Regions from separate parts of the Paenibacillus sp. OK060 genome, predicted to be linked through region 2. Evidence: riboswitches for the same ligand, from Rfam matches in the RefSeq annotation. Region 2 holds a riboswitch; the other holds the start of a gene.
What was found. A riboswitch is a leader RNA that binds a small molecule or an ion and turns the genes downstream of it on or off. The one in region 2 is predicted to bind S-adenosylmethionine.
Positions count from the first base shown of each region.

Region 1: it holds a riboswitch for S-adenosylmethionine, as region 2 does, so the genes downstream of both, BLS14_RS26385 (methionine ABC transporter ATP-binding protein) here and metA (homoserine O-acetyltransferase MetA) in region 2, are expected to answer to the same signal.

Region 1 is NZ_FNFR01000008.1:230,062-246,215, forward strand. It holds gene BLS14_RS26335 (NAD(P)-dependent oxidoreductase) at 1-469, opposite strand, end outside; gene BLS14_RS26340 (HesB/IscA family protein) at 688-1,044, opposite strand; gene mqnE (aminofutalosine synthase MqnE) at 1,673-2,779, shown strand; gene BLS14_RS26350 (NAD(P)/FAD-dependent oxidoreductase) at 3,001-4,062, shown strand; gene BLS14_RS26355 (YuzB family protein) at 4,059-4,313, opposite strand; gene BLS14_RS26360 (NifU family protein) at 4,394-4,639, shown strand; gene BLS14_RS26365 (SDR family oxidoreductase) at 4,708-5,487, opposite strand; gene BLS14_RS26370 (DUF2167 domain-containing protein) at 5,812-6,816, shown strand; gene BLS14_RS26375 (MetQ/NlpA family ABC transporter substrate-binding protein) at 6,985-7,821, opposite strand; gene BLS14_RS26380 (methionine ABC transporter permease) at 7,901-8,560, opposite strand; gene BLS14_RS26385 (methionine ABC transporter ATP-binding protein) at 8,561-9,595, opposite strand; SAM riboswitch class I at 9,723-9,864, opposite strand; gene BLS14_RS26390 (Cthe_2314 family HEPN domain-containing protein) at 9,995-10,723, opposite strand; gene BLS14_RS26395 (COX15/CtaA family protein) at 10,940-11,869, opposite strand; gene BLS14_RS26400 (thioredoxin family protein) at 12,182-12,526, opposite strand; gene BLS14_RS26405 (DUF2515 family protein) at 12,670-13,950, shown strand; gene BLS14_RS26410 (putative polysaccharide biosynthesis protein) at 14,100-15,728, opposite strand; gene BLS14_RS26415 (DUF456 domain-containing protein) at 15,789-16,154, opposite strand, start outside.
Region 2 is NZ_FNFR01000007.1:210,872-227,025, forward strand. It holds gene BLS14_RS24575 (RluA family pseudouridine synthase) at 1-540, shown strand, start outside; gene BLS14_RS24580 (arsenate reductase family protein) at 894-1,259, shown strand; gene BLS14_RS24585 (5'-3' exonuclease) at 1,433-2,326, shown strand; gene BLS14_RS24590 (phosphodiester glycosidase family protein) at 2,332-3,438, shown strand; gene BLS14_RS24595 (MOSC domain-containing protein) at 3,468-4,163, shown strand; gene BLS14_RS24600 (ROK family protein) at 4,235-5,113, shown strand; gene BLS14_RS24605 (HRDC domain-containing protein) at 5,298-6,299, shown strand; gene corA (magnesium/cobalt transporter CorA) at 6,392-7,327, opposite strand; SAM riboswitch class I at 7,781-7,905, shown strand; gene metA (homoserine O-acetyltransferase MetA) at 8,140-9,057, shown strand; gene BLS14_RS24620 (aminotransferase class I/II-fold pyridoxal phosphate-dependent enzyme) at 9,082-10,269, shown strand; gene BLS14_RS24625 (trans-sulfuration enzyme family protein) at 10,262-11,455, shown strand; gene mqnC (cyclic dehypoxanthinyl futalosine synthase) at 11,701-12,837, shown strand; gene BLS14_RS24635 (aldo/keto reductase) at 13,089-14,054, shown strand; gene BLS14_RS24640 (zinc-binding alcohol dehydrogenase family protein) at 14,051-15,064, shown strand; gene BLS14_RS24645 (YitT family protein) at 15,342-16,154, opposite strand, start outside.

The DNA of each region.
Region 1 (16,154 bases), on a different contig from region 2:
TAAAGAATCCCGCCGGGCTCAGGAACGTCCATTGGATACCTGAAGAAGCTTGCAGATCCTGCAAGTTTTTACCCTGGTTGGTCGCTGTTGCTTTGTATGCATCAGGGAATCCAGGGGAGTCTACAACACGCAAGGTTTGAGTTTCATCTGTGAACAGACTGCCTGCACCACCAACAACGATCAGACGAGTATTCGGCGCCTCTTTCAGAACGTTAATCAGGGCTTGTCCTGCTTCCACATGCAGATTCTCTTTCCCGGCTGGCGCACCGAATGCATTGACGATCACGTCGAATGATTTGGCATCCTCTGCCGTGAGGTCGAATACATCTTTTTCAAGTACGTTCAGACTTTTATCTTCCACTTTGGATGCATTACGAACGATCGCTGTCACTTCATGCCCTCTATCCAACGCTTCTTTCAAAATCAAATTCCCTGCTTTGCCTGTCGCGCCAATGATTCCAATCTTCATCATAATCTCTCCTTTGTGATTAGGCTCTGTTAAATTTCATAATGTAACTATATTAGTTACAACATAACTTGTCAACTTCACCTCTCTATAAAAAAGCGTCCAGGTGCCCTCTTAATATGAACAACCAAAATACATACCAAGCCACCACGCAAAAAAAAGACCTCCATAACGTGATTAGTACAAGACTAATCCGCTATAGAGGCCGCAATTCACAAATATTAACAATCTTTATCCGGTACGCCTGCTTCTTCTCTCGTCCGGAAGGATGAGCCACAGCCGCATGTTGCCACTGCGTTCGGGTTGTGAATGGTGAAACCACCGGACATGCCGGATTCTTCAAAATCAATTTCCAGTCCATTCAAATATTTCAGGTTTTCCTTCTCTACAACAACCTTCATGTTCTGAATATCCATATAGAGGTCCTCATCGGACTCTTTATCGTCAAAGCCCATGGCGTACGAAAATCCGGTACAACCGCCCGGTGCTACGCCAAGACGCAAGAACATACCAGGTGTCTCTTGCTGCTCAAGCATTTCTTTCAATCTGTCTGCAGCCGTTTCGCTGATGCTAATCATGCCAGGTCACTCTCCTTTTTCATATAAAATCATGTTCAAAAAGGGCGCTTTTCAGTACCAAGAAGATGGGATGAAGATAGAAATGGAGTAGCGGAGCGTAGGCAAAACTACGTGAGCAACGGACATTTCGGCTGAATCCCATATTCGACGCTGAGATGCCGCTAGGCATCCTTCGTAATCAAAAGCGTACTTTTTGAACAACCTTTCGTTAACTCTTCTTTAAATTATACTCCACCCCGTCAAGGGGCTCAAGTCATCTTTGCCTGTTTCCGCGTTCCCCCTTAACTCCTTTTTCTTCCCAGTGTATTGAACCCCCGGGACACGAGGTTTATAATGAGTAGGTGATCGCTTTGAAATGTCGATATTTTGTCATGACTTATTCAGGCGATGGTCATATATAGAGTTGTAATTTTTTTCACATTTCGAGACTGTACGCAGTCCCCAATGCATATAGAGTCACAAGACTCATTTTGATGAAAAATCAGCTTTACGTACGCAGCATAGGCTGCACCGGGTAAATAAGAGTTAGTCCATATAAGAAGCGGCAGATGACCGCATCTTTTCTATGTAGTTCTGTAAGTAAGTCCTACACACAACTCGATTCCGGTTAAGAATAGGAGGATACAAAATGTCTACATTGGTAACACCGTTCACAGACAAAAGAATGGCTGAAATCGTTGAGAAAGTGCAGAACGGCGTAAGGCTGACCGTAGAAGACGGCGTTTATCTGTATGAAACGGATGATCTGCTGACTTTGGGCCAACTGGCCAATGAGGCCAACCTGCGTAAGAATGGCAAGAAAGTTTATTTTATTGAAAACATGAGCCTTTATTTTACCAACGTATGCGAAGCCCACTGTGCTTTCTGTAACTTCCGCAAAGATCAGGGCGAAGATGGCTCTTACACGTTGTCCGGTCAAGAAATGATCGATTACGTAGAACAGCATATTCACCCAGGTGTACGCGAGTTCCATATTGTAGGCGGACATAACAACCATGTTCCTTTTCAATATTATGTCGATTCCTTGCGTGCTTTAAACGAGAAATATCCGGATGTTACGCTGAAAGCCTACACGGCTGCCGAGATTGATTTCTTCACTCGCATCAGCGGACTGAGCATCAAGGAAGTACTACAAGAACTGCAAAAAGCAGGTCTGAAATCACTGACTGGTGGCGGCGCTGAGATTCTGTCCGATGAATACCGCAAAAAAATGCGTGTAGACAAAGCGAACGTTGACCGTTATCTGGAAGTGCACCGTACTGCTCATCATTTGGGCATGCGTACCCATACAACGATGCTTTATGGATCCATTGAGTCTTATGAGGATCGCGTGAACCATATGGTACAAATTCGTGAACTGCAAGATGAGACCAACGGATTCATGGTATTTATCCCGCTCTCCATGCAGCCGAAAAGCAAAAACGCCAGCATCATGCGTCGTAACTCCGCATACGAAGATCTCAAAACGATTGCGATCAGCCGTCTGATGCTGGATAACATCGATCATATCAAAGCATACTTCATCAACATCGGTCCACAGCTGACTCAAGTCGCCCTTGGATTCGGTGCTTCGGATGCACACGGAACTATCGTTCGCGAACGGATTAGTCATGCAGCAGGCGCACTAACGCCTGAAGGCCTCACCCGCAAAGAGCTTATATGGTTAATTAAGGGTGCTGGACGCATTCCGGTTGAACGTGATACGTTCTACAATGAAATTCAAGTGTACGAATAGCATGTAGTATGAGCATCATTCCCATAAGCGACTTTCATTCAACTCGGGAGCGTTTGGCATGGAGTGGTGCGGATTACTGAAACATATCTGTAATTTTAAATGCCCATTTTCAATCATTTCAAATCCAGATTAAAAAAACAGGAGCAGCTATGTTATTGCATAGCTGCTCCACAGGTTACAGCCCCGTTCACACGGGACTGATGCAGAAAGGAAGCCGAGTCATGAAAAATTTCGTCATTCTCGGAGGCGGCTACGGTGGCCTCACGATTATCAAGGAACTTCTGGAAGGCAAGATCCCGTCAGATACACAAATCGTGTTGGTGGACCGCAGTCCCTTCCAAGGATTGAAAACTGAATATTACGCACTCGCAGCAGGGACCGTATCCGATTATGACCTGCGTATCCAATTTCCAGTCAGCGACAAAGTCACTTATCGTTACGGAGAAGTAACTTCGATTGACTTGGAACAGCGTCAGATTGAATTTGAAGGACAGGACCCGTTGGAATATGACAAGCTCGTGATTGGGCTTGGATGTACAGACCGATTCCACAATACACCGGGAGCGGAGGAATATAGCTGTACGATTCAAAGCTTTAGCAAAACACGGGAAACCTACCTACGTCTTAACGAAGTCAAAGCTTATGGTAACGTGCATATCGTCGGCGGTGGATTGAGCGGCGTCGAGATCGCTGCCGAGCTTCGTGAGAGCAGACCGGATCTGAACATCAGCATCCTGGACCGTGGTGAACGTGTATTATCCGCTTTTCCGCAGCGCTTGTCCGCTTATGTTCATGAATGGTTTGGTGAACATCAGGTCGAGACACGTGGGCATATTGCCATTTCCCGACTTGAACCGAACGCCATTTTCAACCGGGATGAAGAAATTCTGACGGATGCGGTAGTCTGGACTGCCGGCATTCAGCCCGTAAAAGTCGTACAGGATCTCGATGTGACCAAGGATCCACAAGGTCGTGTCGTACTGAACGAATATTATCAAATTCCAGAATATACCGATGTTTATGTAGTAGGTGACTGTGCCAGCGTGCCTTATGCACCAAGCGGTCAGGCTGCCGAAGTACAGGGTGAACAAATCGCCCATATTCAGCATGCCCTCTGGAAAGGCGAAAAGCCCAATCCGCAGCCACTCAAGCTTCGTGGCACACTCGGTGCACTCGGCAAGAAGGCTGGATTTGGGCTGATGGGCAAAACGTCCATGATGGGACGTGTGCCACGTATTCTAAAAAGCGGCGTGCTCTGGATGTCCAAGCGTCATCTCGGTTAATCGAGATCCAGCTCATCCCAGGCATCGGCTTCGGCAATTTTGGCCAATATAGCGTTATATAAATCCTCCACTTTGTCGGTGATGACAAGCTCGCCATTCACCAGTGCAAATGGAGTCATGTAACATTGGCCGCAGTTGCTGAGGCAGCCGTATTCTATCACATCATAGTCTGGATTTTCTTCCAGTTGATCCATGACTTCATCTGTGCCAAAATGCATATTATTGGCACAAAATTCAATAATCGGTCTCATGTAGGTTCACCTGCTTTGTTTGACCATTTTAATTTGTGGCCAATTGTAATATACTATAGTGAGGAAAGGAGTTGAAAAAAATGAGCGAAAACGCACAAAGCACCATGTATGATGAGGTATCTGAAGTGCTTGACAAACTTCGTCCGTTCCTGCAACGCGATGGCGGTGACGTGGAACTGGTCGACGTGGAGGACGGCATTATTAAGCTGAAACTGGTCGGTGCCTGCGGTAGCTGCCCAAGCTCCACCATTACCTTAAAAGCCGGGATTGAACGCGCCCTTCTCGAAGAAGTTGAGGGTGTTGAAGAAGTCGTACAAGTATTCTAATCAATCCTTCACGAAATAAACCTCAAGAGCCTTTCGCTTCACATGAAGCGAAGGGCTCTTTTTTTGTGCTATGCATCCTCACGCTGTATGTTAGGACGAATCGGGTCAAGTCCTCCAGATACATCCATAATGTTACCTGTTATAAAATCGGAATGATCCAGACACAGATAGGTAATCACCCGTGCAATATCTTCCCCGCTTCCAGGACGTCCTCTCGGCGTTTCCTCGTCGGTTATACCTGCCATCTCATCAATCGTTTTCTCTTTGTTGGCACCGCGAATATCACCTGGACAGACCATATTAACCGTAATGCCGTAGGGAGCTTCCTCCACAGCAAGTGTCTTTGTAAATGAAACCAGACCTACCTTCGCAGCAGCATAAACCGCCCGATGAGGCCATGACCTCGCTTCTCCTGCATGACTGAAGCCAAAATGTATAATTCGTCCCCACTGCTTGCGCCGCATCTCCGGCAATACACGCTGATCCAGCAGCATCGGTCCAAGCAGATTTCCTTGCACAAGCATCTGAACCTCATCTTCGGAATACTCGGCAAACAGTCGACGTTCACGGACAAAAGGACCCGCGTTGTTCACGAGAATATCAATGCTGCCCAGTTTCTCTTCGACCTGAGCAACGAGCATAGTGATCTCTTCTGTCTTGGAAATATCGGCCTGAATGGCAATACACCGCACACCCTTGGCTATGATCTGAGTCTGTAACGCCTCAGCTTCCGTACGGCTATGTACGTAATTGAGAGCAATATGGCAACCCTGATCCGCCAGACTGAGAGCCGTCATTTTACCAAGACCTTTGGCACTTCCCGTTATGAGGGCAATCTTTCCCTTCACGTTCATCCCCCTCTTCAAAGAGCAGTCACTCATTCAGTATAAAAGATTTATCATCCCCCCACAACTCGTGTTTCCCACCAATCTGTACCATTTGCAAAAAAGTGTAAATTAAGGACTAAATACTTATCTTTCAAACCATTGAAATAAAATGAATTAGGTCTTTTGTAGGAAAATTAACCCTTTATATCCATAATTACCTTGTCTGGTCTGGATGCCTATGTTAATGTCGATAAGTCCTTATTTTCTTATGAATATAACGACACAATACATATGTTCATGTAAATGACAACATTGCATGACACCTTCGAAAGGAATACAGCGTAAATGAAAAGATGGTTAGCCTCTCTACTCGCAATTTTGCTTATCGCCTCATTTCAAGCTCCATTCTCGACCACAGCATCTGCAGAAAGTGAAAGCAATAGCTCCACCGAAGATTATCAATGGATTGATGGGCCTTCAGACGTAGTCCTTGATAACAAAGCAACATTAAACGTAGCTGAAAATCTCTCCTATCTCGATGCAGCTAACACCCAAAGGTTCCTGGAAGACACGGACTCCTTCCCCAATGGAACGGAAATTGGAAGTATCTATGGCGCCGGCGAAAACTCCAACTGGTATGTTATCTTTGAATATAACGATACCGGTCATGTCGATGATAGTGAGAAAGACGATCTGGATGCCGATGAACTGCTCGATAGCTACAAAAGAGGTACAGAAGATCAAAATGAGAAAACAACCCCCGAAAATCAATTGTTTATCACCGGATGGGAAATTGAGCCCACCTATGACAGCAGCAAACATCAATTGATCTATTCTCTTGGTCTTGAGGATGCAGAGCGGGAAAAACTCGTCAATTATAATGTGAATGTACTCACCCGCGAAGGATACATCGGTGTTATCCTCGTTACGGATAGTGCCAATTTTGAAGAAAATCGCAAACAGTTTGAAAGCTCCGTGCTTAACCAGCTCAACGTGATCAAAGGAAATACCTATGAAGAGTTTGATGCATCCGTAGACAAAAAATCAGAACTTGGCCTGACCAGTCTGATTCTCGGTGGTGCTGGTGTAGCTGTAGCTAAGAAAGTTGGATTATTGCTTTTACTTAAAAAAGGATGGTTTGTCATCGTGGCCGCTATTGTCGGTGCTTTCGGATGGATTCGTCGCAAGCTGACCGGCCGCAAAAAAGATGCTGACCCAGGAGATCAGAATTCGCTATCTCCTGCAGAGGAAGCTTACCAACAGCATGCTACTGGACAGGAGTCCGCAGGCTCTGATAGCCAACAGACAGATGGACATTCAGATACTGATCCGAATCCGAATAAACATTAAAGCTTATAAGTAACGTACTTAAAGTGCTCTTACATTGAAGCACTCTTTAACATGATGTACAAAACAAAAAGCCCTGCATTCTCCATAAAGAGAATGCAGGGCTTTCTTTAGTAGTTCCATAACAAGTGGAGCCGAGTATACAATATATTTTCAGCTTAATCGTTCAGCTTAAAACGCCGGTTCTACAGCACCTTGATAACGTTCTTTGATGAATGTTTTAACCTCTTCGGAATGCAGGGCTGCAGCCAGTTTTTGGATGGCATCTGCATCTTTGTTATCTTCACGGGATACGAGAATGTTTGCATAAGGGTTACCTTGCAGGTCCTCGATCAACAGCGCATCCTTCTCTGGGTTCAGATTGGCTTCCAGCGCGTAGTTGGCGTTGATGAATACCAGATCTGCTTCATCCAGTTGACGAGGCATCATGGCTGCATCCAGCTCGATGATATTCAGGTTTTTCGGATTGGCTGTAATATCCTGAATCGTAGAAGTGATATTTGTGTTGTCTTTCAGCGTGATTAGTCCTTCTTTCGCAAGCAACAACAGTCCACGACCGCCGTTGGATGGGTCATTAGGAATGGCTACTTTTGCGCCGTCTTTCAACTCATCCAATGATTTGATTTTTTTGGAATAGCCAGCAAATGGCTCAACATGCACAGGTGTTACAGCAACGAGATGGAAACCACGTTCTTTGTTCTCTGTATCCAGGTAAGGTTGGTGTTGGAAAAAGTTCGCATCCAGTTGTTTATCTTCAAGCTGTTGGTTCGGTTGAACATAGTCATTGAAAGTCACGATTTGCAAGCGAATACCTTCAGCTTCGAGTTCAGGCTTGATGCTTTCCAAAATTTCTGCATGTGGTGTAGGGGATGCTCCCACTTTCAATTCTACGGTGCGCGGTGCGCCTCCAGCATTATCAGCGCCGCTATCGGAATCCTTGTTGTTTCCGCAAGCCGCTAGAACCGCAATCAGCATAATACTAAGTAGAGCAAAAGACCATTTTTTCATGTGTAAAACCCCTTCTCCAATAAATTTTTTTGCATTTTGCCCCAAATCGATACCGAATCAGGTAAATGCTATATATGTGTTATTTCCTGGTGAACCATTTAACCAAACGATCGCCAGCCATCTGAAGCACTTGCACCAAAATGATCATAAATACAACGGATATAATCATAATTTCATTCTGATATCGATAGTAGCCATAATTAATTGCCAATGTTCCAAGACCTCCACCACCGACCATTCCCGCCATCGCCGTGTAGGAAACGAGAGTTACGATTGTAATGGTGATACCAGCTATCAGACCCGGCAATGCCTCTGGCAGAAGTACACGCCTTACAATCTGTCCAGTTGAAGCTCCCATCGCCTGTGCGGCTTCAATGACGCCACGATCCACTTCACGCAGTGTAGTTTCCACCAACCGGGCAAAGTATGGAGCTGCGGCAATGACGAGTGGTGGTATAACGCCCAGCACTCCCGTAGCTGTACCGACCAGTGAACGCGAAAATGGAATGAGTGCAACAATCAAAATGATAAAAGGCACTGATCGCAGAATATTTACAATAAACGATAGTATCGTGTACACCACTTGAGATTGAATCGAAGTCGACCTTGCCGTCATAAACAGCAATACGCCTAGCGGCAAACCAATGATTATCGTGAACAGGCCCGATGCTCCTAGGATTTGCAGTGTTTCAATTGAAGCCTTACCGATTTCTTCCCAACGCACTGTTGAAAAATCCATTTAACGAAGCACCTCCACATCAAGTCCCTGATCCACTAATTCTTTAATGGTGAGATTAATCTCATCTGACTGCCCCTCAAACCGAACGGTCAGCTGTCCATAGGGAACTTGTTTGATCGTTGAAATGGTGCCTTGCAAAATGGCGAAATCCACTCCTGTTTTACGAACCGTTCTGGACAAAATCGCCTCATAGGTTTTATTGCCCAAGAAGGATATTTTCACAAGCTTAGAAGATCCATCCTTCTGTAATGAGACATCTGCACTCGCCAGAGCGGTCTCTTCTAATGCAATTCCCACCTCATGGTCCCGCATCATAAAGTCACGCGTAATGGCATGCTGCGGCTTGAGGAATACTTCCGTCACTGGCCCTTGCTCCACGATGCCTCCCTGATGGATAACCGCCACCTGATCACAGATATTCTGGATCACGTGCATCTCATGGGTGATTAGAACAATCGTGAGATTATACTTTTCATTGATATCCAGCAATAACTTCAGAATCGAATCAGTTGTCTGGGGATCAAGTGCCGATGTGGCCTCATCACACAGCAGCACGTTCGGATCACTCGCGAGCGCTCTCGCAATACCTACCCTTTGCTTCTGTCCGCCTGACAGCTGGGCCGGATATTTATTGCTGTGGTTCTCCAGTCCAACCAATGCGAGCATTTCCTTCACTTTTCGATCAATTGCAGCCTTGGGCGTATTAACGAGCTTTAAAGGAAAAGCCACATTGTCATATACCGTAGCTGAGGATAACAGATTAAAATGTTGAAAAATCATGCCGATCTTACGCCGTTGTTGTTGCAAATCGGACTTATTGAGATCGGTTAGGTTGATTCCATCAACCCAAACCTCGCCTGCCGTGGGGCGTTCGAGCAAATTGATACAACGGATCAATGTACTCTTGCCTGCACCGGAATGACCGATAACTCCGAATATTTCACCCTTGCGGATATTCAAATTTAGTTCCGATAAGGCCGTCGTACTTTTTGAACCTTTACCGTACTTCTTGGTTAAACCTTTTAATTCAATCAAAATTACTGCTCCTTCCCACTGCCTACATGTATCTTTACCCGAATGAAAGGAAAACTCCCCTTCATCGTACAAAAAAAGAGCCCCTTTTGCAGAAACAAAAAGGGCTCTTCACGTGAAAGATTATACCTTCTCATCTGCCAAAATCGTGCCTTGCACCATTTTGTAGGAATTAGCACCTAACATCTATAAAGTATGACACAGCTGTCATGCAGTTATAAATCGGTTGCCGGGCTTCATCGGGCCTGTCCCTCCGCCGCTCTCGATAAGAAATATTTAATTTATAAGTTCAGTAGTAGTTATAATGTTAATGTCATAAATGTTAATTCCATCTAACTGTCGATCAGGAACTCAGTATAATCCAAGTATTCCGATTTGTCAAAGGCAAATATTACTATCCAATCAGTTCTTCGGTTGATGCAATACCTGCTTATGCCATTTCTCATTGATGTAGCCATACGCTGCTTTTAACGTCTCACATACCATATCCACACCCTGCCGGAGTTCCACGACATGTTGATCCAGATCCTCCAGCTTCACTTTCCCTTGCAAAGTCTGGTGTAACTGCCACAGATCATCCTGCATTTCGGAGTTCATGTAATGAATCTCCATGTTTCGTCGTTTGCGCAATTTGCTCATTGGCTCACGGTAAGAGTCCTTGATCCGAATTAGTTCGTTGGCAAGAACATAATGCAGCTTATCATATCCGAACTGTCTTAATACGGTGAAATATGAATAATGAGTTTTAACATTGGTTGTATTCAGCTCAAATATTTCATTCAACACTGTACCTAACTTATCCAGAATGGCAAAACATCGGATGAAGCCATCCTTATAAAAATAGACGTAACGGGCATACTCCGCTTTTTCTAGTAATGTCATATCATCCGTAGAGCCCGCTTTGACTTTCTGACGGAAATGGGAAGCTGCAAAACAGCTTTGTTCCAATTCATCCAGCGAAGAGATCAGTCCCTGGGTCCATATATACAGTTTACGAAAATCATGGGTAGGATCATGGTCCACATGCATCTGTCGCTGAAATAGCTCAAGTGTATCCGCCATCGCTTCCATCGCGTCCTTTAGTATGCCTTCGTTCTTACGCGGCTTTTCACCCAGCAACGTTCGCAGCATATATAGCCTCCTCTTTCCACTCTGCAGATCATCAAATTAATAATAATTCATCATATTAAACAAAATCGGAATCAGAGTAAACGTATGACCGCTGCTTACAATAGGGTGCCCTGACACGCCTGACATCAAACAAAGTTCACCTGTCCAATGATGTACATCATCGGATGGTGAACTTCACTGGATACATCCCCTGAACTACAATAATTCGGATATAGATTAGAACCGGTTAACGGGCCGATGCAACTTGTACACCAGGAAACTCATATACGTTAATACACCGAATAAAATGGCAATATCAAGCATATGCGCCAGCGCTACGAACATATACACTTCCGGACGGTTCATCGTGAGCATCAGACCAAAACCAATCACCACTTGCAACAAAACCAGTACAACAGAAATGACTCCTAGCGCTCTTAATTCCGTGTTATCCGGATGTTTGCGATACGCAAAATGACCGAGAATTGCAATGACGATTACTAATGAAACAGCCGCCACCCGGTGAGCAAAAGCAACAGCTACGCCTCCCGAGAGCTCAGGAATAATCTGCCCGTTACAGAGCGGAAAGCCTGAACAGCCTCCAGCAGAATCCGTATGGCTCACAAATGCTCCAGTATATACCACGAGGTACGTATAGATCGTGGAAAACCACACCAGATTTCGGAACCCTTTGCTAACTCGCGGATATCGATTCAGTCTTTCCAATCCACCATGGCGAGCTTCCTGCCGAATACCAAGCGCCATCATCAAGGAGCTGGCAAAAGCAATTAAGGCAAATCCGAAATGCAGTGCCATGACTGCGGAAGATTGGGAGAATACGACTGCAAAAGCCCCCATAATTCCCTGGACAATAACAAATATCAGTGTTAACAATGAAAACAATTGCAGATCACGGCGTGATTTGCCAAACCGCAAAAATGCTACAAAAGAGGCTATGGACAAAAGCCCTGCCAGTGCGCTGACGGCGCGATGGGAAAATTCAATTAGTGAGGCAACAGTATGTGCAGGCACAAGTTTTCCGTTACATAAAGGCCATTCTGCGCCGCAGCCGAGGCCCGATTCCGTTCGGGTCACTACGCCTCCGCCAAATGTGGCCAGAAACATGACAAGACAGGTTAATACGGTTAACCATTTAAACAAGGTTATGTGCTTCAATTTTTTTCTCACCCGCTGTTGGTTTAAGATGGCGAAGAACTACATCCTCCGCTTGATTCGTTACTTTGACACTTATTTCACAACTAAATTCATTATACCGGATAAATGTGTCATTGACGCCGCGCTTTGTGACAAAATGTTAACGTCTGTCGAGAAGTTGACCCACAGGTCATCGACAAATATGTACATTATTACAACCTTAGTTTCTCCCGAAAACTCGGAAAATACAAACGCCACTTCCCTATTTCAAGAGAAATGGCGTTCCTTTAATTATAACCTTTAACATGGTTAACCTGTCATGCTTTATTTATGAATCGTGTTATACACCTCAACTGCACGCTGCAGGAATTGCTCAATCTCTTCTCTCGACTTGCGCAGTTTGTTCACATAACGAACAAGTTCCCGGCCATCTGTGTAAGCTACAAAGCTGGGGATGCCGAGGATATTTTGCTCTTCGCTCACTGTACCCACCTGATCTACGTCGACCTCAACCAACTTCAGTTCACGAGCAAACTTCTCTTCAACTTCAGGCATAAACGGATCGATGTACTTGCAATCACCACACCAATCTGCCTTAAATACAGCTACAGTCAAACGCGGAGATTGGATTGCCACATCAAATTCCGGTTTCGATGTAATCTTTTCCATTACAACATCTTCCTTTCTATACCTTGTCTTATCCTCTAAGTGAAGCAAATTGCGGAGTGGAAGTCAAATATTCGGCGCATACTGACATCAACAGCTTCTTAAACTAAAAGCGTAATCAGAATATCAGGAAAGGAGGTCATGTCATGACTTCCGTTAAATCGGATTCCTCCGAGTCTGCCCATCATGGGTCAATATTACAGATGGTTCGATCCATCCCCGGTGCGGCCCGGGAAGTGTGGAGGGGCAAACAGGCGGCTTGGCAGGCCTCTGCACAGCTTCGTCATCCCTTGCGTGATATGGCTTGGGACTCTGACATGGCTGCAACCTTACAAGCAGAGGTGGAGCGCCTATTGCCTGGAAACGAGAGTTCTTTTGCCCGAAATACGCTCAGTGCACTGGTCTGTGAAGAGGACTGCATCATTCTGGAAGAGATCAAGACATTAACGCAGGAAAACAACCGGAGTAACATCACTCGCACAGCAGCATACCTGGAATGTTACGAACAGTATCCAGAGCTGCATTGGGCCCTGCTTGCCCATATGGTATCCCGTAACGGCGGATATCACATGACCGATCTTCAAAGTGACCTTATGCATAATCTGCAAAATCAAACAGACCGTGAGCACATGTATCGACTACTGGAGCGATGTAATGCCCTCATTTTCCAAGATGCTTATCCCCAGCTTCTGTTATATATGAATAGCCGCCGGATCGGCCGGAGCTGTTTTCATTTGTTGTCCCATTTTCATGTATCGGCGTTCATGACACCGTTCTGGGAACGATTTTGGCTGGAGCGATGCAGCTCGCTGCTTAGTGTGGCATTAATTATTAATGAGCAGAACTATATCGAGAGCCGTGTCGTGCAGCATCCTTATTTTCAAAAACAAGTGCTGTCCAAACCCGCATTCCATCTGCATAATCTGGCTGGGCTGAACCATATCGTATTTCCACTCGGGCGGGAAAAAGGTCTTGCAGGCCGGGTTATTGAACATTTTGGCAAGCTGGATGAGCGGATTATGTTTGGCAAAGGCTTATATGCAATGCTGTTTGGAGTAGAACAAGTGTACACACAAGTATTGGAGTTTGTGCGCTCGGTTCCCCACCGTGGCTCACGTGCTGAATACTGGCCTGGTCTGTTCACCGCACATAAAGATGAACCCGGAGAAGCTGAGCTCTATAGTCAGGAGCTGTTGGATCAAGAATGGCTAGCGGAAGGACAACGGTTATATAGTCCTGAATTGCTGGCTGTATGGGGTGATACGCCGTATGAACCGATTACAAGGCAGGATTGGCTGCAAAATCGCGATTGTCTCGGTCATCTCACGGCCCCGCGCCGCCCTTGGCTGTTTGAGATGAGTCATGAGCATCGGTATGGAATGCTGAAAACTGCATTGGCGCATGATGCCAAAACCTTAACTCATTAAGGACAGAGGCCTTAAAAAGGAACGTCTAGAAGTCAATAATGGACTACCTTTTTTCGGTATTACAAAAAAGCTCTGTCCGCTATGAAAGCAGACAGAGCTTGTACTTATTTCAAACAATATAACGAAGTGGGTATTGTGTGTTGAATCGATTATCCACGTTGCCCGGCTCCACGTTGTAGACGCATGAGCGGACGGAGTATTTTTTGCAAAATACGAGGGTAACTGCCCAGTTCGTCTTTACGAAGTACACGTAGAACAACCATGAGTACCAAGTACACGATAACCACAAGCGCACCCACAAACAGACAGGTAACGAGGAAGGATACACGTGTTGGCAGGAATAAATCAAAGATAGAGTTCCCAGCCCAGTTCGCCGCAAAACCAAAACCCGCTGCACACAGCACGGTAATGATGAATCCTTTCCAACGATCACCCATGATCGAGAAATCAACAATTTTGCGAAGCACCCGCAAATTGAGGTACGTAATAACCAGGAAACACAATGCGGTCGCAATAATGATCCCGTAAATGCCAAAGATTGGAGCCAGAATTAAACTCGCTACGAGTTTGACTACGATACCGGTAGCTACACTGATCATTGTAATCCGTGGTTTACCTACCCCAAGCAAAATGGAGTTGGTGGTCATCATCGTAATTTGGAAAATGGTACCGAACGTCAGCAATGTAATGATTGGTGTCCCGTCTGGGCTGGTAAACAGTAAACCGTTAACGGAATACGCTGCCGCACACAGAGCGATAACGATCGGCATTCCTGTCAGAATCGAAATGCGCAAAGCAAGCGTCACCTGATTTTTCAGATGAACTTCATCCTTGCGTGCAAAAGCTGCCGAAATGACTGGCACAAGTGATTGACTCAGTGCGATAGCCAAAATCGGAGGAATGCCTGCAATACTTTGGGCCTTGGCACCGAGAATGGCAAGAACTCCTGTCGCTTCATCCATCCCGATTCGTCCGCTAAGCAATGGAACTACCAGCGATGAATCGATAAAGTTAATCGCCGGAACAGCGAGTGAAGATAAAACGATTGGAATCGAAAGTTTGAATATATCGCTGTAGATACCCCGCATGGGCAATTGCTCCGCACGCTCATAATTCAATTGCGCCGCACGGTCATTTTTGCGAAGTTTCAAGGTGAAGTACAACATGACCGCAAAAGCGCCAATGCTTCCGAATACGCCCCCAAATGAAGCCCCTGCAGCAATGGTTTGATCATCATAATTCCATTGCAGCATAACAAACGCCACGATGATCGCTGTACCTACACGTGCAAACTGCTCCACAATCTGTGAAATGCCGCCTGCCGTCATATTGCCGCGACCCTGGAAATATCCACGCATCATTGCGATGGCCGGGAAGAGCAGTAGCGCTGGAGCCAAGGCCCGAATGGCGCTCACCGATTCCGGTACTTTGGATACGTACGTCGCATAATAAGGTGCTGCGAACCATAATAAAGTAGACATCACTACCCCGGCTACAGCCGCAAAGATCAGGGCTGCACGGTAGATTTGTTGAGCTTCACCTGCGCGTCCCAGTGCATAACGTTCCGAGACCATTTTGCTAAGTGTACTCGGTATGCCTGCTGTAGCTACGGTTAACAGCATTAAATATACCGTATTGGAGATGGTAAACGATGCGTTACCGATATCGCCGAGGATATGCTCCAGCGGCACCCGTTGAACCAATCCGAGTACCCTCGCAATTAGCGCAGCTGCCGCCAAGATGAGCGTACCTCTAATGAATGTTTCCTTCTTAGACAAACCAATTCCCCTTCTTTCCCCCACACCGACGTGCATCCAGATGAAGCCGCTCCCGAACGTCTATGCGAATCTTACCACCCAGATAATAAACAGAACAATCATGACGATTTGCAAAATAATTTTCATAACGGTGCTTGTAAACAGCCCCACCACGGAACCAAATCCGACTTTGGAAGCTTTGGCAGGTGAAGACCCTCCGATCAGTTCCCCGATAAAAGCACCGATAAATGGTCCCAGTACCAGTCCGAATGCCGGAATAACAAATGGGCCTATGATGACACCAATCGTACTGAGAGTCGTCGATAATTTGGAGCCGCCGAATTTCTTCACACCCCAGGCACTGACGACATAATCAGCCACAAACAGCACCACTACGATCAAAATCTGGATAATCCAGAACCATACACCGAACGGAACAAAGCTGAA
Region 2 (16,154 bases):
GCAAAAAATCCATATGTGCACCAGCATGTGTCTGAACAGATGATCGCAGGAACGGTGGATAAACAATATATTGCCTTAGTGCACGGTAGTCCTGCCCAAGAAGAGGGGGCCATCGATGGCCCGATTGATCGTGATCCCGAAGAGCCGCATCGTCGAATCGTTACACCTGACGGGTATGCGGCAAGAACGTTATACACGACCGTTGTCCGATGGGCGGGCGGAAGTGCCAGTGCGGTGAATCTGAAGTTGGAGAGCGGCAGAACCCATCAAATAAGGGTACATATGACATCGATTGGCTGCCCGTTAATTGGGGATCGGATGTACAAGACCCTTCCTGTGCATGAGATCGATGGGCAGACCATGGCTGTTCGGGAGGAACGAGATACTTGGATTGCCCGTCAGGCATTGCACGCATGTGAGCTGGCGTTTGACCATCCCATTTTGCAAAGCCGTATGACGTTCCAAGCCCCGTTGCCCGCTGATATGGCTGCCCTGGAGGCTCGCCTGGATACGGAGGCATCACCTAGAGAAGTATTGTGAAATGCTGTCAAACGGCCTGTGATTTGCGCTGTGTGCGGACTTCAGTGCATGGTGCGTCCGCATATCAACTGGATGTAAGATAACCCATGTGAGGGATGCGATGTATCCGAACAATATGCCGTAGGCTAAGGTCTTGCGATTATAAGCTCTTTGGTTCTAGAGCTCTTAGGTCATAGTGTCTTGATCCTAAAATGATATAACCGAATGTATATTTTTCTCATTCGAAAAGAGGTTTAAAATTACAGTGCGATGGTATCGGTTTGAAGCGACTTTTGGATTTGCAAAGCAAACCAAGGGAAGCGAGAAGTCGAAACCGGAGCACCACCGGAGCACACATAGGAGGACAAGTAACGATGAGTAATCTAAAAGTATATCAATACGCCAAATGTGGCACGTGCCGCAAAGCCGTAAAATGGCTGGAAGCTCAGGGGCATGAGCTGGAATTAATCCCTATTTTCGACACACCTCCATCCGAAGCAGAATTAACGGAGTTGATTCAGAAGAGCGGAGTTGAAGTGAAGAAGTTCTTTAATACGAGTGGGGAAGTGTACAAGGAGCAGCAATTGAAGGACAAGCTGCCAGGGTTGTCCACAGAAGAGCAGATTCGTTTGCTGGCTTCCAATGGTCGTCTGATTAAACGTCCAATCGTTACGGATGGTCACAAAGTGACCGTAGGATTCAAAGAAGACACGTATGAGCAGGAATGGAACAACGCGTAATTTATAGATGAATGATTTCATTGATTGTTAAATGAACCAAGGTGAAAAAGGCTCTGAATGTTCAAATTTCAGGGCTTTTTTGGCTGGTCGATCCTTGGCGGAACTATGCTATAATGATAGAATTAGTTCGATATTTTATTTGCTAGATACAGGACAGGAGAGAACAAATTCAAGTGAATCAACGTAATGAACCTACTTTGTTGCTGGTAGATGGTATGGCGGTGTTGTTCCGTGCATTCTATGCAACATCTGCAAGCGGATATATCAGACGTACAAAGGCAGGCGTGCCAACCAACGCAGTATACGGATTTATCCGTTATTTTTGGGATGCGGTTCAGACCTTTGGGCCAAGTCATGTCGTATGCTGTTGGGATATGGGGGGCAAGACGTTTCGCGGTGAAGAGTATGCAGCGTACAAGGGGAACCGTCCGGAAGCTCCGGATGATCTGATTCCTCAATTTGCTCTGATTCGTGAAGTGATGGATAGTTTGAACATTCCGAATATTGGCGCTCAAGGATATGAGGCTGATGATTGCATCGGTACACTTGCCAAGTACTACACCGAGCAGACGGATATGAACGTGATGGTACTTACGGGTGACCATGATATGCTGCAACTGATTGATGACCGCACAAGCATTATTATTATGAAAAAAGGTCATGGCAATTACATGGTGTATACGCCTGAATCTCTAATGACGGAGAAACAACTGACACCTCGTCAAGTGATTGACATGAAAGGTCTGATGGGCGATGCCAGTGACAATTATCCTGGGGTACGGGGCATTGGGGAGAAGACGGCTTTGAAACTTGTGCAGGAGTTTGGCTCCATAGAAGGCATTTTGGACAATATGGATAAACTTACCCCTTCGGTACGTAACAAGATTGAGAATGATCTCGATATGCTTCATCTGTCTCGTAAACTGGCAGAGATTCACTGTGCTGTTCCGGTAGCTTGTGCACTGGATGTATGTGAATTGCGTCTTGATCCGGATACGGTGATGGACAAGTTCGAACAACTTGAGATGAAGAGCCTGGGCTCTTGGATGGGAGTGGCAATAGGGTGAGTAGTATGCAGACAAAAAGGACGGGCAAAAAGTGGTGGACAGGGGCTATGGCCCTCGTCCTTGCTTTGCCGGTAATCCTTTCAGGAGCGGTGAGTGCTCCACAGACAGCGGATGCCAAAGCGGCAATTAGCACCAAGGTACAGAAAGTAAAAGCAGCAGGACGCAGTTTTACCGTGCAGACGGTTAGTATTCCCAAGGGTACACCAGTTACCGTAGGATTGGCGAAGAAGCAGGTCGGTCAGACCGCAACATTACCTTCGATTGTTAAGGCATATGGCGCACAAGCGGCCATTAACGGAGCATTTTTTGAAGCTTATAACGGAGCTCCAGATCCATACGGCATGTTAATAGCAAATGGCAAGGTTATACATATTGGAAGATACGGAACAACGATTGGGTTTAAGGAAGATGGTTCAGCCATCATGGATTCGCTTCAAGTGAGTCTGACGGGTAAAGTAACAGATAAAGAAGGGAAATCACGCAGTTGGTATGCGACCTTTATTAACCGAACACCTTCCGCGAATGCGAGTATTACGATGTTATACACGCCAGAGCGGGGATCTACAGTCGGGTTCAAAGGAGGTACGGCGGTTGTGATGGAGAAAGGGATTGTCACCAAGAAAGTACCGAATACCGATGTAGCCATTCCGAAGAATGGCTCGGTGCTGGTCTTCACGGGAAATCAGAAATCTTCGTCGGATCGCTTCACCGTTGGATCAACTGTAGAGATGAATTATAAATACACCAATGCAGCAGGCAAAGAGATCCCTTGGCAAGATGTAGTTACCGCTGTGGGCGCAGGTCCGCGTCTGGTGAAAGACGGCAAAGTTGCCGTAAATCCAACGAGTGAGGGCTTCAAGGATACCAAAATTCTCAATGCCTCCGGCGCAAGAAGCGGTATAGCCATAATGGCCGACGGTTCGGTTATGTTGGCTACCGTCTCAGGAGCGACGATCAAAGAATGGGCTGCTGTCATGCAGAAGCTTGGTGCCAAGGAGGCAATGAACCTGGATGGTGGTGCATCTTCTGGCATGTATGCTGGTGGCAAAATGCTTACTTCCCCGGGCCGCTTGTTAAGTAATACACTTGTTTTTGGTGGCTCTGTTCGTTAAAAGAAAGCTAATATGGGAGGTAGGATCAGATGACACTCACACATAACCGGAAGCCAGATGAAAGCAAAACGGCGGTATTAGCTGTAAACGTAGGGCAACTTCAGGCCTTGCCTGGCCAGAAGCGCGAAGTGATGAGCGGCATTGTGAAAAATCCCATATCCAGCCCGGTCTTCCTGTCATTCACCGGAATGACAGGGGATGCCCAGGCGGATCTCGAGCATCATGGTGGGCCTGATAAGGCAGTTTGTGTATACGATTACAGTCGTTATGCGGCGCTTGAACAACTGATGGATCGCAAGCTGGATTGGGGAGCTTGTGGAGAAAATCTGACAGTTGAAGGCTGTATGGAGGAAGAAGTCCGGATCGGTGATGTGTATGAATTGGGGGAAGCTACGGTACAGGTCAGCCAGCCAAGACAGCCTTGCTTCAAGCTTGGTGCACGGTATGATTACAAAGAGCTGCCTGTTTATTTTCAGGATAGCGGGCATACCGGATTTTATTTTCGGGTGTTGCAAGAGGGCGAGGTAACTCCTTCTGCAATATTCAGACGAATAAGCACGAACCCTGCATCAATGACCATTCTGGAAGCCAATCGAATTATGCATCAGGGGAAGCAGGATGCCGTTGCTATGCGTGCTTTGCTGGCCATTCCAACGTTAGCCGACAGCTGGAAGCAGACCTTATTGAAGCGATTGGCCAAGCTCGAAACTGCTGAACAGGATTAATTCATGCCCTCGTTTAGAGAACAGATTCGAAGATCCATTTTAATTTTAAACTACTTGGGAGAGTGACTAACATGACGATTTTAGGCGCAATTGAAGCTGGAGGAACCAAATTTGTATGTGGTATCGGTACGGAAGAAGGAGAAGTTCTTGAGCGCGTAAGCTTTCCAACGACGACACCGGAAGAGACGATGGCTCTAGTAATCGCTTTTTTTGAAGGTAAAGGTATTGAAGCTTTGGGTGTAGGTTCATTTGGTCCAATTGATCCGATTGAAGGAAGCCCGACCTATGGTTACATCACAACAACACCCAAACCGCATTGGGGTCAGTATAACCTGATTGGTAAGCTCAAGGAGCACTTTGATGTACCGATGACGTTCGACACGGATGTGAACGGTGCTGCGCTTGGGGAAGCAACCTGGGGGGCTGCACAAGGCCTGGATAGCTGTCTGTATATTACTGTCGGAACGGGTATTGGTGCAGGCGCAGTTGTAGGTGGCAAAATGGTCCATGGATTGTCACATCCAGAGATGGGACACATCATTGTACGCAGACATCCTGAAGATACGTATGAAGGGTTCTGTCCGTATCATGGAGACTGTCTGGAAGGGCTTGCCGCAGGTCCTGCTATCAATAAACGTTGGGAGCAACCAGCTTACGATCTGCCAGCCGATCACAAGGCCTGGGAGATTGAAGCACATTACCTGGCGCATGCTCTGATGAATTATGTATTGATCCTCACACCTCAGAAAATTGTAATGGGTGGCGGTGTGATGAAGCAGGAGCATCTGTTCCCAATGGTTCGCAGCAAACTGCAGGAATTGCTCGCTGGATACGTTCAGCATCCTGCACTTCAGTCCGAAATTGACAAGTATGTCGTTTCACCGGGACTTGGCGATAACGCAGGACTGTGTGGTTCGCTTGCGTTGGCCAAATTGGCTTTGAACAAGTAAATAGCTTTACAAACAAGCAGTTGACGAATTTTTCCATTGTGGTAATATTATGAGCAACAGCATAGCACGGTTTATGAGGAAGCACCTCTCTTGCATGGATTTTGCAGGAGAGGTGTTTTTTTTGTTGCTTAATTTAGCACAAAACAGACTGTGTCGAGCTGAACTATTGAAGGAGGGACAAGAAATGGAAGTCATTTTCATGAACAGATTATCCAGAATGTCAGGTCAGAATGAAGAGCATGCGCAGTTGTGGATCGGTGAAGAAGAAGGAGCGTGGCATCTGGGATGGAGCCGATATGAAGAAGGAGATCGAACGGATGACATCTGGTATGCTGGCAGTTCGTGGGACGAGCTGTTACATGTTTATCGTCATCAGTTAGCCATACAGATGGGCGAAGGATATCGTCCGTTGCTGCAGGGTATGTTTCACGAAAATGATGATTTGAAGTCGCGCAGTTATGGCGGTCAACGTCTTCATTGTTACAGTGAATTATATGGCAATGAGGGGCTGTATATGGACCTATGCATATGGCGCAGGAAGAGAGCAGCGTCTGACCGGAAGGCCCCCTATTTTATTGCAACGAACCGGTTGTTACGCATGATCAGTGCATTTGTTCCACAAACCATCGATGAATTGATGCAACTGCCTGGCGTAGGAGAGAGCAAGGCTTCCGAGTACGGAGCTGAATGGTTGGAGCTTACGAATGGACTGGAACGTTCCACATCTTTTCCGCTAGAGTGGGTGTACTCGGTTCTGAAGGAACAAGAATATGAGAGCTGGTTGTACAAACAGAGAGAGCAGAAATACAAGCAGGAGCTAGACAGATTTACCACACGGAAGCAGGTACTTGAAGGGATGAAAGAAGGATATACGTTAGAGGAGATCGTGAATCGTTCCGGATTGTCCCGTCGGGAGCTAATTGAACTGTTAGAGGCACTGGATTTGGAGGGGTATGACACAGATTGTCTACTCGATGCGGAGCTTGCTGTCATGCCCGAAGAGGAGCAAGAGGCGGTATGGAGCGCCTACGAGGAGCTGGGAGATACGTTTCTGAAGCCCGTGTTACATAAGGTGTATGGAGAAGAGAAGCCTGGCGGGAGCAATCTGGAGCAGGTCTACGAAAGACTGCGCATGATTCGCATCCGGTTTCGTCGTCACACAGAGACGGAGCAGAATGCAGGCTAGATTGGAAATAGGACGTTAGTTGTCATACAATAAACTAATTATAAAAAAAGACGAAGCGTCTCCAAAAGTGGAGCGCTTCGTCTTTTGCTATTTCAAACCCAATCCTTTTTGCGGAAAATAAAGAACATGCTTAGGCCCAGCGTAACCATTAGGCCAATAACCACGAAATAACCATATTTCCAGTCCAACTCAGGCATGTTCGTGAAGTTCATCCCATAGATGCCAGTGATAACGGTCAGCGGCATGAACACCGTGGTAATGGCGGTGAACACACGCATGATTTCATTCGCCCGGTTGGCGATACTGGATTGGTAAGCTTCTCGTAAGTTCCCCATCAGGTCGCGATAAGTCTCAAAGGTTTCGGATATTTTCACAGCATTCTCATAAATGTCACTGAAATACTTTTGCAGTTGATCATCAATAAGACGCAGATCTTTTTTATTGAGTGTGTTAATGACCTCTTTCTGAGGTCCAAGCACTTTCTTCAGCCACAGAATCTCACTGCGCAACCCGATAATCTCATTCAGATGAGACTTCTTGGTGTGCATCAGAATGTCTTCTTCTAGCTTCTCGATACGCGCTTCAATTCGGTCACCGACGGTAAAGTAATTATCAACAATTAAGTCAACCAACAGGTACAGTAGCTTATCCGGCGTACTGATTTCCTGTTCCCATAGGATCGGTTTCAATGTCCGCAATTCGCTGACTTTCTGTTTGGTCACACTGATAATAAAGTGTCTGCCAAGGAACAAGTTGACGGCACGTAAAAAAATCTCTTCATCATCAAAACGAATGCTATTAATAACAATAAAATAATGGCTCTCATAAATTTCAATCTTCGGACGTTGTTCTTCGTCACTCAAACAGTCTTCCACGGCCAGATCATGCATCATGAACAGCGGTTGAAGTACCGCCAAATCGTCTACGTCCGCATCAATCCAGTAAAACCCCTCCGCTGGTGGAGTCAGCGCCTGCTGAATGTCGTCCACCGGAATAAATACACCGTTATTTACCAACCGGATTTTCATTATTCATCTACTCCTTCTGCACCCGCCAAATGGGCGGATTTCATCAATATGGGCGCAAAAAGAACAGATCAGCCGGTCGGCAGCGGAGCCTGGAAGTCAGGACTGCGTTCGCTCTATAATCAAAGGGAAGTAACGTCCCGCTGCCGGCATGCTGATATCAATTCTCTATGCAGTTTGTCGGAATTCGGCTGCCAGTCAGGCCTCGGGTCGCCATCCATTGAATATGTCACCTCTCACATAAGGGTTTATAACACTTGTCTAGTATACCGCTGGTACAGGGTCCTTTCAAGCGCAAAAATGTGTCGATTTCGCGCCCTGGAGCAGTGTATGACAACGGATGATGAACGGTTCCGATCCTGAGGAACAGACATTGAACTACACCTTGACGTGAGGGGATTAATGTCTTAAAGTAAAAGGTGAACCACACTAGTATTTACAATTGAATAAAGCGAAATCTTATCAAGAGTAGGTGGAGGGACTGGCCCGATGAAACCCGGCAACCGGCGGTATACCGCACGGTGCTAATTCTTGCAGCGACCAAGTGTCCAAGTGACACTGTTGTAACTGAGAGATGAGAGAGGCGCATATCTATTTACATATGACCTTTCTCGGAATCCGAGGAAGGTCTTTGTTATATGCACCGACTTCTCAGCAGTGATTTTCGCTAAGGAACTTGAGCTTGCCGCCAGCAATGTGGTTGCAATTCAGCGCCTGCAGGCAAGCTCATGGCAGCCTATAACTGTACGGATGCGAATCGTATCGATTCCGCAGTGGCTGCATCTATTTATGCACAAGGAGGAGTTAGAAACACCATGCCAATCAAAATTCCAGACACACTGCCTGCCAAGGAAGTACTTGCAGGAGAGAACATCTTTGTCATGGACGAGACATCTGCTTACCAGCAGGACATTCGTCCACTACGTATCGCTATATTAAACCTGATGCCCACAAAGGAAACGACAGAAACACAATTGCTTCGTCTGGTGGGTAACACACCAATTCAGGTAGATATCGTTCTGGTTCATCCGAAGTCTCATACGTCCAAGAATACTTCCCAGGAATATTTGGACTTGTTCTACAAAACCTTTGATGAGATTGAACACCGCCGTTTTGACGGCATGATCATTACAGGCGCTCCTGTAGAGCAAATGGACTTTGAAGACGTGAACTATTGGAAAGAAATCCAGGAGATCTTCGAATGGACCAAAACCAATGTGACTTCGACCATGCATATATGTTGGGCTTCCCAAGCGGGTTTATACCATCATTTTGGAGTTCCCAAAGTTCCGCTGGATGAAAAATGTTTTGGCGTATTCTCACATACGATCAACAGATCCAATGTGCAGTTGCTGCGCGGATTTGATGAAGTATTCAACGTCCCGCATTCCCGCCATACGGAAGTGCGACGTGAAGATATTGAAAAAAACGAAAACCTTGAGATATTGGCTGAATCTGAGGAAGCGGGTATTTTCCTGGTTGCTACCAAAGACGGCAAACAGATTTTTGCAACCGGACATGCTGAGTATGACCCTCTTTCATTGAAATGGGAATATGACCGTGATGCAGCTAAAGGCATGGACATTGCGCTGCCTAGACATTATTTCCCGAATGACGATCCTTCCCGTGTTCCCCCGGCCACTTGGCGGGCACATGCAAACTTATTATTCTCTAATTGGCTCAATTACTATGTGTATCAAGAGACACCTTACGATATTGGTCCGCAAATCTAATCGACATTACAGGAGGATGCTGCAATGGAAGACAATAAGTTGAAAATCGAAAGTCGATTGGCCCAAATTGGGTCTATCAATGAACCGGTAACGGGCGCCATTAATTTTCCGATCTATCAATCCACTGCGTTTCGCCACCCAAAGCTTGGACAAAGCACGGGATTTGATTATATTCGTACGACCAATCCAACCCGTAAAGTGTTGGAAGAAGCAGCGGCAGCGTTGGAATCCGGTGATGCAGGTTTTGCTTGTAGCTCCGGCATGGCTGCTTTGCAAACGATTTTCGCTTTATTTGGACAAGGGGATCATCTGATTGTATCGCTGGATCTGTACGGCGGAACGTATCGTTTGCTTGAACGCATCCTGTCTCGATTTGGTGTGACGGCAAGTTACGTAGATACCAATGACCTGGCAGCTCTGGAAAGTATTCGTCAGCCGAATACAAAAGCGGTATTTATTGAGACACCAACCAATCCACTAATGATGATTACGGATGTGGAAGCGGTATGCTCCTGGGCCAAGAGCCATAACTTGCTGACCATTGTGGATAATACACTACTGACTCCATTCTTCCAGCGTCCAATTGAACTCGGTGCTGATATCATCATCCATAGTGCCACGAAGTATCTGGGTGGTCATAATGATGTACTTGCCGGATTAATTATTACCAAAGGGGAAGAATTGTCGGCCGAAATGGCATTCCTGCACAATTCTATTGGAGCAGTGTTGTCTCCAAGCGACTCCTATCAGCTGATGAAAGGCATGAAGACACTCGCTCTTCGTATGGAGCGGCATGAGTATAATGCTTTGACGATTGCCAAGTACCTTTTGGAGCACCCAGCCGTTAATGAAGTGTATCATCCTGGTTTGTCGGATCATCCCGGATTTGAAATACAGAATAAACAATCCAGTGGAAATACAGGCATTTTCTCTTTCAAAGTAAAGGATGCTCGTTATGTTGAACCGTTGCTTCGTCACATCAAACTGATTGCTTTTGCGGAAAGCCTCGGGGGTGTAGAGTCATTGATGACTTATCCTGCGGTACAGACCCATGCGGATATTCCGATTGAAATTCGTGACGCGGTAGGTGTAGATGACCGTCTGTTGCGCTTCTCTGTAGGGATCGAGCACGCCGAAGATCTGATTGCCGATCTGGGCAATGCACTCACAGCTGCACAGCAGGAGATAGAAGGGGGAACGCATCATGAGTGAGCAAAACAATAATGCCAACAATCATGAACGGAATGTTCATTCCGACCTGAAGTTCGATACCAAGCTGCTGCATTTCGGTGATGAAATCGATAAAACCACCGGGGCTTCCAGTGTGCCAATTTACCAGGCCTCCACATTCCATCATTTTGATATTTTTAATCCACCTCAACATGATTATAGTCGTTCCGGTAACCCGACTCGTCAGGCATTGGAGGATTACATTACATTATTGGAGGGTGGGGCACGCGGATTTGCCTATTCCTCAGGCATGGCTGCCATCTCCAGTGTGTTCATGATGTTCTCGGCAGGCGATCACATGATTGTGACGGAAGATGTATATGGAGGAACGTATCGACTGCTTACTTCCATTCTGAGCCGGATGCAGATTGAGACTACCTTTGTGGATATGACCAATATTGATGAAGTGAAGGCAGCGCTCAAACCGAATACGAAGGCAGTCTATATGGAAACACCATCCAACCCGACACTTCGGATCACGGATATTGCTGCAGTCACCTCCTGGGCACAGGAACATGAGTTAATCTCCATTCTTGATAACACCTTCATGACGCCTTATTACCAACGTCCGATTGAGCTCGGGGTGGATATTGTCGTACATAGTGCGACCAAGTTTCTTGGCGGACACAGTGATGTGCTGGCAGGTTTAGCCGTTGCTAGTACGGATTCATTGGGTACACAGCTAAAACAATTGCAGAATGGACTTGGAACCGTGCTCGGGGCTCAGGAATCCTGGCTGCTGATGCGTGGTATGAAAACCTTGGGTGCGCGTATGGCACACAGTGAACAGAGCACAGCGAAGCTGGCTGCATGGCTTAGTGGACGCAGTGATATTACGGCTGTATTTTATCCGGGGCTGCTGGATCATCCCGGCCGTGAAGCTCATGAACGTCAGTCAAGCGGATACGGGGCAGTCGTGTCATTTGACGTTGGTTCAGGCGATCGGGCCAAGGCAGTACTTAATCGTGTGAAATTGCCAATTGTTGCCGTGAGTTTGGGTGCGGTTGAAAGTATCTTGTCTTATCCTGCGATGATGTCTCATGCGGCTATGCCGGCTGAGGTTCGCCGTGATCGGGGTATAACTGACGGATTACTGCGCTTCTCTGTAGGTCTGGAAGACATCGATGACCTGATTGCAGATCTGGATCAGGCACTTCAGGACTCGTAGGATCGAACCGTATTGAAACACGGGTGTTAGAGCCCGCTGAAAAAGAAATGAAATTAGATAGCATATGTAAACATTTTTATTAATTTTTAAAGCACCTTCTCATAAGGTGCTTTTTTTCACATGTAACCTGTGTTACGATATGTGGAGTACAGAAATGCGATGTTGCCACCAAAACTTTCATCTATATGAGCAAGTTGGGACGGATCGTGATTATATTTTCTCTTCATGAGGGAGGCTTTTTTACGATGAGTACGGTAGACCGTATCTTAGATAAAGCCCTTCGGGGCGAACGTTTGGACTTGGAAGACACGATTCAGCTGTTTGAATCAAATGAAGTAGACAAAATCGGGGCCGCCGCCAATGTGATTGTAAAACGCATGCACCCCGAACCATACAGAACATTTGTAATTGGGCGTAACGTCAACTACACGAACGTGTGTGATGTGTACTGCCGTTTTTGTGCTTTCTACCGCAGACCTGGCTCTGACGAAGGATATGTACTTCCCGATGAAGTCATTTTCCAGAAGATTCAAGAAACCGAAGACGTAAATGGTACCGAGATTTTGATGCAAGGCGGAACGAATCCGAATCTGCCGTTTAGCTATTACACTGACCTGCTCAAAGCGATCAAGGAGCGTTTCCCTAATATTACGATGCACTCCTTCTCGCCAGCTGAAATTATGAAAATGGTTGAAGTGTCCGACGGTCTTACTTTGGAAGAGGTTGTACGTGCAATTCACGAAGCGGGACTCGATTCTCTGCCTGGTGGTGGTGCGGAAATCCTGGATGACCGTACACGCCGCAAAATCAGCCGTTTGAAAGGTTCATGGCGCGATTGGATGGACGTTATGCAGACAGCTCACCGTATCGGTATGAACACAACGGCAACGATGGTTATCGGCCTTGGTGAAACGATGGAAGAGCGCGCACTGCACCTGCTTCGTGTACGTGAAGCTCAGGATGAGTGCATTGCGAACAAGTATGATTCCGAAGGATTCCTGGCGTTCATTCCTTGGACATTCCAACCAGATAATACAAACCTGAAGCTGGAGCGTCAGACGCCAGAAGAGTACCTGAAGACGGTAGCGATCAGTCGACTGGTGTTGGACAACATCAAAAACATTCAATCCTCATGGGTAACGATGGGACCTGAAGTCGGCAAAAAATCACTCGAATTTGGCTGCAATGACTTTGGTAGCACCATGATTGAAGAGAACGTGGTATCTGCTGCAGGCGCAACGTACAAAGTCAACATTGGTTCCATTACGCAACTGATTCGGGAGTCCGGTTATATTCCGGCACAGCGTAACACAAGATATGACATCCTGCGGACGTTTGATGAGAATAATGCCATTCAACAAGATTTTGTAATGCAGAACTAATATTTATTTTATAGTACATCACGCTGATGAATTGAATGGATAAGAATCATTCAGTCAGTTTGGATATGAAGTCCGTTGATTACTCTTTAAGGGGGAATCGGCGGACTTTTTAATTTCACTTCACACCAAGCGATTATTCACAGATCATCAAACAGTACATATTACGCATTTGGCGATATTTTAGTTTGAAATTCAACTGTTACAATGAAAGGACACGTGAGTAAGCAGACATGCTGGGAAGGGGCAGGCCGATGAAAACAAGAAGACTTGGGAAGACGGAATTGGAAGTACCTGTACTGAGCTTTGGAGCATCCTCTCTAGGTTCAGTATTTCGTGATATTGACCGAGGTGAGGGTGTCCGTACGGTTCACGCCGCTGTAGATGCAGGGATGAACTATATAGATGTTTCGCCCTATTATGGATTAACGAAGGCTGAATCGGTCCTTGGAGAAGCCATCCGTAGTTTGCCACGTAGCTCGTTTACGTTGTCGACCAAGGCTGGACGTTATGGGGAGAATGCATTTGATTTTTCGCGTAAGCGGATACATGATAGTGTACAAGAGAGTCTGGATCGACTGCATACCGATTATATCGACATCCTGTTCTTGCATGACATCGAGTTTGTCCCGGCCGATATTATTATTGAAGAAGCTTTCCCAACCTTACTCCGCCTAAAGGAGCAGGGAGTCATTCGCCATGCAGGGATTTGTGGCTTACCGCTGCCGTTATTCGAAACAGTGTTGCCACAGATTGATGCTGACGCTATCATTTCCTACTGTCATTATGCATTAAATGATACTTCACTACTGTCCTTGCTGCCCCTTTTGGAAAATAAAGAAGTTGGCCTTGTGAATGCTTCGCCTCTTTCTATGGGCTTATTAAGCACAAGAGGAGCTCCTGCCTGGCACCCGGCAGATGATCGCGTGAAGCAGGTCTGCCTGCAAGCGGCGCGGTTCTGCGCGGAACAGGGCAGCGATATTGCGAAGCTTGCCGTGCAGTTTGCAACAGCCAATGAACGGATTCCAACGACACTGGTCAGCAGTGCAAGTGAACATAATATCCGCAACAATGCAGCCTGGATTGAGGAACCATTAGACCAGGAACTGTTATCGGAGGTGCTCCGAATCCTGGCTCCGGTTCATAATGAGAGCTGGGCCAGCGGCCGTCCTGAATATAACATGAAGTCACAAGCATCATCGAAGGGGGAACAGGAATGAGAGCAGTTATATGTGAAGAAATAAATCGTTTGGCGTTGCGAGACATAGCTGAACCCGAAAGAACCGAGAATCAGGCGTTGGTTACTATCCGACGAATTGGTATCTGCGGCACAGATCTGCATGCATACAGAGGCAATCAGCCATTCTTTACCTATCCTCGTGTTCTGGGTCATGAACTGGCGGCTGTTATTGAAGAAATCGGTCCGAACGAGGCAGGATTACAGCCTGGGGATCAGGTAAGTATTATTCCGTATCTGCACTGCGGTCTCTGTATTGCATGTCGCAGTGGAAAAACCAATTGTTGTGCGTCCATGCAAGTCATGGGTGTGCACGTAGACGGAGGCATGAGAGAAAAAATCAGCGTGCCTGTCTCACATCTGCTCTCAGCAGAAGGTTTGACGCTGGATGAGACGGCAATGGTAGAACCATTAAGCATTGGAGCCCATGCCGTCAGAAGAGCGGGAATCAAGTATGGTGAGCATGTGGTTGTGATTGGAGCTGGCCCCATTGGATTGGGTGTGATGGCATTTGCCAGACAGGCGGGGGCGCGTGTTATTGCCGTTGATCGTAATCTGGACAGGCTGGAGCTTAGCCGGACTTGGGCTGGAGCGGATGACCTGGTACAGGCCAATGAACATTCTGTACAACAAGTGGCTGAAATTACGGGAGGCGACTATGCTACAGCTGTCTTCGATGCAACAGGTAACGTGAATTCGATGAATGAGGCGCTTCAATATGTTGCTCATAGTGGTCAACTTATTTTCGTGGGACTGGTGAAAGCGGATGTTACCTTTCATGACCCCGAATTTCACAAGCGGGAGATGAGTATCTTGGGCAGTCGAAACGCAACCCGTGAAGATTTTGAACAAGTCCTGTCGACCTTGCGTCAAAAGAAATTAAGCATGGATGGGTATATCACACACCGAGTGGAATTTGATGAGTTACCTATTGCAATAGATCAATGGTTATTGCCAGATTCACATGTAGTCAAAGCCATCGTTGAGCTATAATAACAAGTAAGTCTGATAACAAAAAAAACGCTCTCTGACCTTACTGGACAATACTGTCCATCCATAAGGGAAGAGAGCGTTTTTTGTAAGTTGAATTAAAATTACACGATAACGAAGAGGACAGAAAAAACCTGAAAAAGCGAAGCGTTCGCCTTTATCCCCGGATTTTTCCCTTCAGAAAAGGGAATCGAAAAAATCTGGGGATAACAGCGATTGGAAGGTTGTTCTGTCATCGTAGTGTCAGTGTAAATATCTTTAGTTCAACTTACATGAGCTATTATTTTTCCGGATTTGTCACAATACCTGCATGTGGATCAATATGACGCACAATGGATTTGAGCCAGATCATTTCGAGGAAATGAATCTCATAGTAGAGCGCTCCCGGAACGTGTTGGATCCAACCTTCAGCGACAGCTGGATGCCCTGGATCCGTTGAAGCAGCCAATGTTCCAGGTTCACGGCGCAGCCGTTTACGGATGGCTTTTTCAACTTGAGCGCTTTGTGTAGTTAAAATACATATTTTGCGCTTAGCTGTGAATCCGCGGAATGCAATATACACCATTTCATATGCAATGAGATAAGCAATTACCGAGTACATCGCTTGATCCCAACCGAAGACAACACCAGCGGCGGTTAGAATCAACAAGTTGAGCAGCATGATTATTTTTTCGATAAGCATCCGTTTCCCGCTAAATACACGTTCAGGTGGACGGGAGGACGGATCACCGATTTCCAGCGTATCCAGTGTCCCACCATACCGCACGACTAGACCGATTCCTAGACCGAGACATAATCCGCCAAACATGGCGGCAGCCAGCGGGTGCTCGACAAGCGGCGGCATGGGATGAAGCACAATGGCACCAATCGAAAAGACAACCAAACCCAGAACAGTGACCAGTACGAATTTCTTTTGCACGAGTCTATAGGACAGAAAGATAAACGGAACGTTGAACAAAAACAGGAACAAACCAATCCTCATTTCGGTCCAGTGGGCGAACAACGAAGAGATACCTGTAATGCCTCCAATAATGATCTTATTGGGATGTAGAAACAATTCAAGTCCCACGGAGGCCAGAATTCCACCCGCGAT